3 regions of the Streptomyces sp. NPDC051109 genome follow, and region 1 is predicted to be linked to each of the others. Evidence: riboswitches for the same ligand, from Rfam matches in the RefSeq annotation. Region 1 holds a riboswitch; each other region holds the start of a gene.
What was found. Region 1 has a riboswitch for cobalamin ahead of cobN (cobaltochelatase subunit CobN). Riboswitches for the same ligand answer to the same signal wherever they lie in the genome.

Region 1 (2,253 bases):
GCGTGCCGTACGGCGATGCCGGCGACGCGGGCGGCGCGCTCGGGGTCGGCGACGTACGCCGGCAGCCCGTCCTCGTCGAGCTCCTTGAAGGAGAACGGGACGGTGATCAGGCGGCCGTCGAACTCGGGCACGGCGACCTGCGTCGCGGCGTCGAGCGGGGACAGGCCCTCGTCGTTCTCCTCCCAGGCGCTGCGCGAGCCGGTCAGGCACAGGGCCTGGAGGATCGGGACGCCGAGCGCGGCCAGCGCGCCCGCGTCCCAGGACTCGTCGTCGCCGCCGGCGGAGGCCGTGGCGGGCTTGGTGCCGCCGGCCGCGAGCACGGTGGTGACGACCGCGTCGACGGACTCCAGCTCGGCGATCAGCTCCGGTTCGGGGGTGCGCAGGGAGGACACGTACAGCGGTACGGGGGTGCCGCCGGTCTCCACGATCGCGTCGCACAGGGCGTGCACGAAGGCGGTGTTGCCGCTCATCTGGTGTGCGCGGTAGTAGAGCACCGCGATGCGCGGGCCGTACGGGCGCACCGGGGTGCGCTCCAGCGGGCCCCAGGTGGGAGCGGCGGCGGGCGGCTCGAAGCCGTGGCCGGTGAGCAGCACGGTGTCGGACAGGAACCGGGCCAGCTGGTCCAGGTTGGCGGGACCGCCGTGGGCGAGGTAGCCGTGCGCCTCGGCCGCGATGCCGATGGGGACCGTCGAGGCCTCCATCAGCTGGGCGTCCGGGGCCTGTTCGCCGGTGAGGACGACCACCGGGCGGGTCTGGGTCGGCGCCAGGAGCAGGTCGAGGCCTTCCTGCCAGGCGCGCAGGCCGCCGAGGAGGCGTACGACGACCAGGTCGACGCCGTCGAGCAGGGCGGGGAGGTCGTCGAGGGGAAGGCGGGAGGGGTTCGCGAACCGGTACGGCACGGGGCCGTCCGCGGCGGCGCGGGCGCTGAGCAGATCGGTGTCGGACGTCGACAGCAGCAGGATCATGCGGCGGCATGCCTTCCTCGGGGTTTCCGCGCCCCGGGCAGTGTGGACAGCGGGAGTTCCTGACTCACCCGGCGGATCGCTCCGCGGGTTCACAGTGGCGGGACCGCGCCGGATTCGCACCGGGCTTCCTCCCAGCGGGCCACGTGGCTCCGCCGGTGGTCATCTTAGGTGGCGTTCCCCCTGGCCGGGAGTGGGGGTGTCCCGCGCCAGGGGAGCGGATCCGGGCAGGTCGGGCGGAGGGCGGGGCGCAGGGGGCGGGTGGTGACGGACACAGCTCGGGGTCGGGGAATCGTGGGTATGCTCGCCGCCATGCCGCCCCAGCCCCCTTCCGCCGCACCGCGGGACGAACCGGTCATACGTGACCGCGGTGACGCCTGCCCCGGCGCGCTGCGGCTGCACGCGGCGGACGACGGGTACTTGGCCCGGATCCGGATACCCGGCGGGATGCTCGACGCGGACGCGGCCCTGCTGCTGGCCGATGCGGCGGACCGGCTCGGCGACGGGCACGTCGACCTCACCTCGCGCGGCAACGCGCAGCTGCGCGGACTCGGCGCGAGCTGCGGCGGCGAGCTGCAGGCCGTGCTCGTGCGCGCCGGGCTGCTGCCCGCGCCCACCCACGAGCGGGTCCGCAACATCGTCGCCTCGCCGCTGACCGGCCTGGACCGGGGCGGTCTGCCCGACGTGGCGCCCTGGGTGGCAGAGCTGGACGGGCTGCTGTGCGGGAGCGCGCCGGCGGCCGGACTGTCCGGGCGCTTCCTGTTCGCCCTCGACGACGGCCGCGGGGACGTGACCTCGCTCGCAGCCGATGTGAACCTGGCCGCCGTCCGGGGCGGAGGCCGGGCCCTGCTGTGGACCGCCGGCGCGGCGGACGCCCTGCTGGTGGCCGCCGCCGATGCGCCGCGGGCCGCGCTCCTCGCCGCCTCGTACTTCCTCGACTCCGTCCGCCGGGCCGGTACCCGGGCCTGGCGGGTCTCCGAGCTGCCTGCCGAACACGCGCTGCGTTCCGATGAGTTGGGTGCGCGGCTGACCGCCGGCGGCATCTCGGCCTCCGTCGTGCGGAGTTCGCCCACCCTGCGCGGGCCGGCCCCCGAACCCGGCGTGGTCGAAGGCCCCGACGGCGCCGCCGCGCTGAGCGTGTTCGCGCCGCTGGGGCGCCTGACCACCGCCCAGTGGCGCCGGCTGGCCGGGCTCACGGGCCGTGTCCGGCTGACCCCGTGGCGCGGGATCGTCGTGCCCGGCCTGCCGGCCCACGCGGCCGACGGCGCGCTCGCCGCGCTCGCCGAGGCCG
Region 2 (2,253 bases), on a different contig from region 1:
GGCGTGGCCTTGCTCCTGATTGCCCCGTCGATGAACTCCAGCCGTGTCCCCTCCCGCTCGCGGGCGGCCATGCGCGCCACGGCTTCGAAGTCCTCGGTCAGCATGTGGGGCCGGTCTGTCATCACGGTCATGCCTCGCTCGCCTTCCTCGACGGTGCCGCCTCCGACGATAGCGCCGGGCACCGACAGCAGTCCCGCACACTCGATCCATGGACATCGTGATCAGAGAAGCGCTGGCGGCGGAGTACGGGACGCTCGGGGAGATCACCGCGCAGGCGTACCTCGGGGACGGGCTGCTCACCTTCGGCGAGGACGACCCGTACCTCACGCGGCTGCGGGACGTGGCCGGGCGGGCGCGCGACGGGGTGATACTCGTCGCCGCCGCGAGCGACGGACGGCTCCTCGGCGGCGTGGCGTTCGCCGCGCCCGGGAGCCCGCTGTGCGACATCGCCGTGGCCGGCGAGGCCGAGTTCCGGATGCTGGCCGTCGCCCGGGAGGGCCGCGGGCGGGGCGCCGGGGAGGCGCTCGTACGGGCCTGCATGGAGCGGGCGAGGGCCATCGAGGGCGTACGGCGCCTCGTTCTGTCCACCACGGACGACATGGTCGGAGCCCACCGGATCTACGAACGGCTCGGCTTCGTGCGCACGCCCGAACGGGACTGGGAGCCCGTTCCCGACCTCCCTCTGCTCACGTACGGTCTCGAACTGTAGCCACGCCGACACAACATCTAGGGGGTCGCGCAGGAAGCGGCCCCCACATGTATGCTCGTGCTCGCTGTCGTCGCAGGGGAATCCGGTGCGAATCCGGAACTGTCCCGCAACGGTATGAAGTACACCCATTGGTGTCACCGCAAGTCCGACGACCTGCCGACAGTGCGCCCGGCTCGACCGAACCGGGTGCCGATACGTCCGGGCCTCGCGGTTGGGCCGGTGGACGCCGCGCGGTGCTGCCCTGCCATGCCCGCACGCGCCCGCTCGCTCCGACGCCGCAGGTGTCCCGGAGCCGAGCGAGGGAGAGCTCCCCCCGTGACCATCGCGCCTTCCGCACCGCGCGCCGAGTCCGACCCGTCCGACACCGGAATCGAGACCGGGGGACCTGGGGCCGCACTGCTGCGTACCCTCACCGAGCTGACGGCCGACCTCCCCGACACCGACCCGGGCCGGGTCGCCGCCGCCGCGCTCCGCGGGCGCAGCGCCGCCGCCGACGAGGCCGAGCTGCGCGCCCTGGCCACGGAGGCCGCCGCCGGCCTGATCTCCGAGGACCCGGCGTACTCCCGGCTCGCCGCCCGGCTGTTGACGCTGGCGGTCGCCGAGGAAGCCGCGGGCCAAGGGGCCACCTCCTTCTCCTCCTCGGTCGCCGTCGGCCACCGCGAGGGCCTGATCGCCGACCGCACCGCCGAGTTCGTGGCGCTGCACGCGAGCCGTCTGGACGCGCTGGTCGAGCACACGCTCGCCGAGGGCGCCGACGACCGCTTCGGCTTCTTCGGCCTGCGCACCCTGCACAGCCGCTACCTGCTGCGCCACCCGATCACCCGCCAGGTCATCGAGACCCCGCAGCACTTCATGCTGCGCGTGGCGTGCGGCCTCGCCGAGAACGACACGGTCCAGGCCGTCGAGGAAGTGGCCTCGCTCTACCGGCTGATGAGCCGCCTCGACTACCTGCCGTCCTCCCCCACGCTCTTCAACTCCGGCACCCGGCACCCGCAGATGTCCTCCTGCTACCTGCTGGACTCCCCGCTGGACGAGCTCGACTCGATCTACGACCGCTACCACCAGGTCGCGCGCCTGTCGAAGCACGCCGGCGGCATCGGCCTCTCGTACTCGCGCATCCGCGCCCGCGGTTCGCTGATCCGCGGTACGAACGGCCACTCCAACGGCATCGTGCCGTTCCTGAAGACCCTCGACGCCTCCGTCGCCGCCGTGAACCAGGGCGGCCGCCGCAAGGGCGCCGCCGCCGTGTACCTGGAGACCTGGCACGCGGACATCGAGGAGTTCCTGGAGCTCCGCGACAACACCGGTGAGGACCAGCGCCGTACGCACAACCTGAACCTGGCGCACTGGGTGCCGGACGAGTTCATGCGCCGCGTCAACGCGGACGCCGACTGGTCGCTGTTCTCCCCGGCCGACGTGCCCGAGCTGGTCGACCTGTGGGGCGACGCGTTCGACGCCGCCTACCGCAAGGCCGAGGCGGCGGGCCTCGCCCGCAAGACCATGCCCGCCCGCGACCTGTACGGCCGGATGATGCGCACCCTCGC
Region 3 (2,253 bases), on a different contig from region 1:
CCGGTGATGAGCGCGCCCCCGACTCGCCCGTAATAGGCGTACTGGCCCTGCTCGTTCAGGATCGAGGAGCAGGCGTAGAGCCGCTCGATGACCTGCTTCATGACGGAGCTGTTGTCGCCGAGCCAGATCGGGCCGCACAGCACGAGGATGTCGGCGTCCATGATCTGGCTGTACAGGACCGGCCACTGGTCGGTTTCCCAGCCGTGCTCGGTCATGTCGGGCCAGACGCCGGTGGCGATGTCGTGGTCCACGGCGCGGATGAGCGAAGTCCGGGCGCCGGCCGCCTCCATGACGGCGCGGCTGCGGTCGATGAGGCCCTCGGTGTTGCTGGGCTCGGGCGAGCGCTTGAGGGTGCAGTTGACGTAGACGGCGGTCAGGTCGGAGTAATCGTATGCGGCGGCCACGCCGCCAGCCTGCGCGGCCTCGGCCGGGACCGCCACCGGACCGCACCCGTTCGGGCCGGGTTGGTGCCGGTCCGTCCGTCCGACTAGGGTCGTCTGGCCTTGGTGTTCGGGAAACCGGTGGAAAACCGGTGCGGCCCTCGCCACTGTGAACGGGAAGTCCGGCTCCATCCTGCGGGAGGCCACTGGGCGGCGCGGGAGGTTCCGCACCGCCCGGGAAGGCGGAGCCAGGGCATCAGCACCCGTGAGCCAGGAGACCGGCCGAGGCGCGTTGTCCATCCACGAGGTGCTGGAGAGGTCTCGCCACTCATGCATATAGCCGAGGGGTTTCTGCCCCCTTTGCACGCGGTCGCCTGGGGCGCCGCGTCCACTCCGTTCGTCGTCCACGGTGTCCGCGCCCTCACGCGCGAGGTGAAGGCGAACCCGGAGAGCACGCTGCTGCTCGGGGCGTCGGGAGCGTTCACTTTCGTCCTGTCCGCCTTGAAGATCCCATCGGTGACGGGTAGTTGCTCGCACCCCACCGGGACCGGTCTCGGGGCGATCCTGTTCCGACCGCCGATCATGGCGGTGCTCGGCACGATCACCCTGCTCTTCCAGGCGCTGCTGCTGGCGCACGGCGGGCTGACCACCCTCGGCGCGAACGTCTTCTCGATGGCGATCGCCGGGCCCTGGGCGGGCTACGGGGTCTACCTGCTGCTGAAGCGCTTCGACGTCCCGCTGATGGTGACCGTCTTCTTCGGCGCCTTCTTCGCCGACCTCGTCACCTACTGCGTGACCTCCGTGCAGCTGGCGCTGGCCTTCCCGGACCCGGGCTCCGGGTTCCCGGGCGCCCTCGCGAAGTTCGGGGGCATCTTCGCGGTGACCCAGATCCCGCTCGCGGTGAGCGAGGGGCTGCTGACGGTCCTCGTGATGCGGCTGCTGATGCAGTCGAGCAAGTCGGACCTGGTCCGGCTGGGCGTGGCGAAGCTGAGCGGCCGCAGCGGGCAGAAGGCGGCGGTCTGATGAGCATGAGCCGGAACGCGAAGATCAACGGCCTGCTGCTGCTCCTGGTGGCGGCACTGGCCGTACTGCCGCTCGCCCTGGGGATGGGCGAGGGCAAGGAGGAGCCGTTCGCGGGCGCCGACGCGCAGGCGGAGACGGCTATCACCGAGCTGAAGCCGGATTACGAGCCGTGGTTCTCGCCGCTGTACGAACCCCCCTCCGGGGAGGTGGAGTCGGCGCTGTTCGCCCTCCAGGCCGCACTGGGCGCGGGTGTGCTCGCGTACTACTTCGGCGTCCGAAAGGGCCGCCGCCAGGCCGCTGCCGCGGCTCCGGCTCCTGCCCCCGCCCCCGCCCCGGCGGCGGATCCCGCCGCCGCGGAGTCGTAGGCGGTGCTGCCGATCGACGTGGCGGCGCACGGCAGTCGGTGGCGCCGCCGCCACCCTCTGGAGAAGGCCCTGCTGGGGCTCGGCCTGACGGTCACCGCCGTGTGCCTGCCGCCCTGGCCCGGCGGGCCGCTGGTCGCCGCCGCCACGCTGGCCGTGCTCCTCGGCCCGGCGGGCGTGGCCGGGCGCCAGCTGTGGCGGGCCTTCCGGATCCCGCTGGGCTTCTGCTTCACCGGCGCGCTGCCGCTGCTCGTCGCCGTCGGCGGCCCGGCCGGGTTCGTCTCGCTCGCGCCCGACGGCCCCCGGCATGCCGCGGATCTGCTGCTGCGGACCTCGGCGGCCTCCCTCGGGGTGCTGCTGTTCGCGTTCACCACGCCCGTCTCGGACGTCCTGCCCCGGCTGGTCCGGGCCGGAGTCCCGGCGCCGGTGGTGGACGTGGCCCTGGTCATGTACCGCATCGGCTTCCTGCTGCTGGATTCGATGGCCCA

Region 2: linked by a shared signal. The riboswitch ahead of ACIBAD_RS05810 (ribonucleoside-diphosphate reductase subunit alpha) and the one ahead of cobN (cobaltochelatase subunit CobN) in region 1 are both predicted to bind cobalamin.
Region 3: linked by a shared signal. The riboswitch ahead of ACIBAD_RS12440 (energy-coupling factor ABC transporter permease) and the one ahead of cobN (cobaltochelatase subunit CobN) in region 1 are both predicted to bind cobalamin.

What each region holds. Positions count from the first base shown of each region.
Region 1 covers NZ_JBITFF010000010.1:56,863-59,115, forward strand. Annotated here, with positions in the region: gene cobN (cobaltochelatase subunit CobN) at 1-965, opposite strand, end outside; cobalamin riboswitch at 998-1,135, opposite strand; gene ACIBAD_RS19840 (cobalamin biosynthesis protein CobG) at 1,275-2,253, shown strand, end outside.
Region 2 covers NZ_JBITFF010000003.1:9,262-11,514, forward strand. Annotated here, with positions in the region: gene ACIBAD_RS05800 (Uma2 family endonuclease) at 1-131, opposite strand, end outside; gene ACIBAD_RS05805 (GNAT family N-acetyltransferase) at 209-709, shown strand; cobalamin riboswitch at 744-885, shown strand; gene ACIBAD_RS05810 (ribonucleoside-diphosphate reductase subunit alpha) at 1,025-2,253, shown strand, end outside.
Region 3 covers NZ_JBITFF010000005.1:283,151-285,403, reverse strand. Annotated here, with positions in the region: gene ACIBAD_RS12445 (flavodoxin family protein) at 1-404, opposite strand, end outside; cobalamin riboswitch at 488-682, shown strand; gene ACIBAD_RS12440 (energy-coupling factor ABC transporter permease) at 711-1,403, shown strand; gene ACIBAD_RS12435 (energy-coupling factor ABC transporter substrate-binding protein) at 1,409-1,768, shown strand; gene cbiQ (cobalt ECF transporter T component CbiQ) at 1,772-2,253, shown strand, end outside.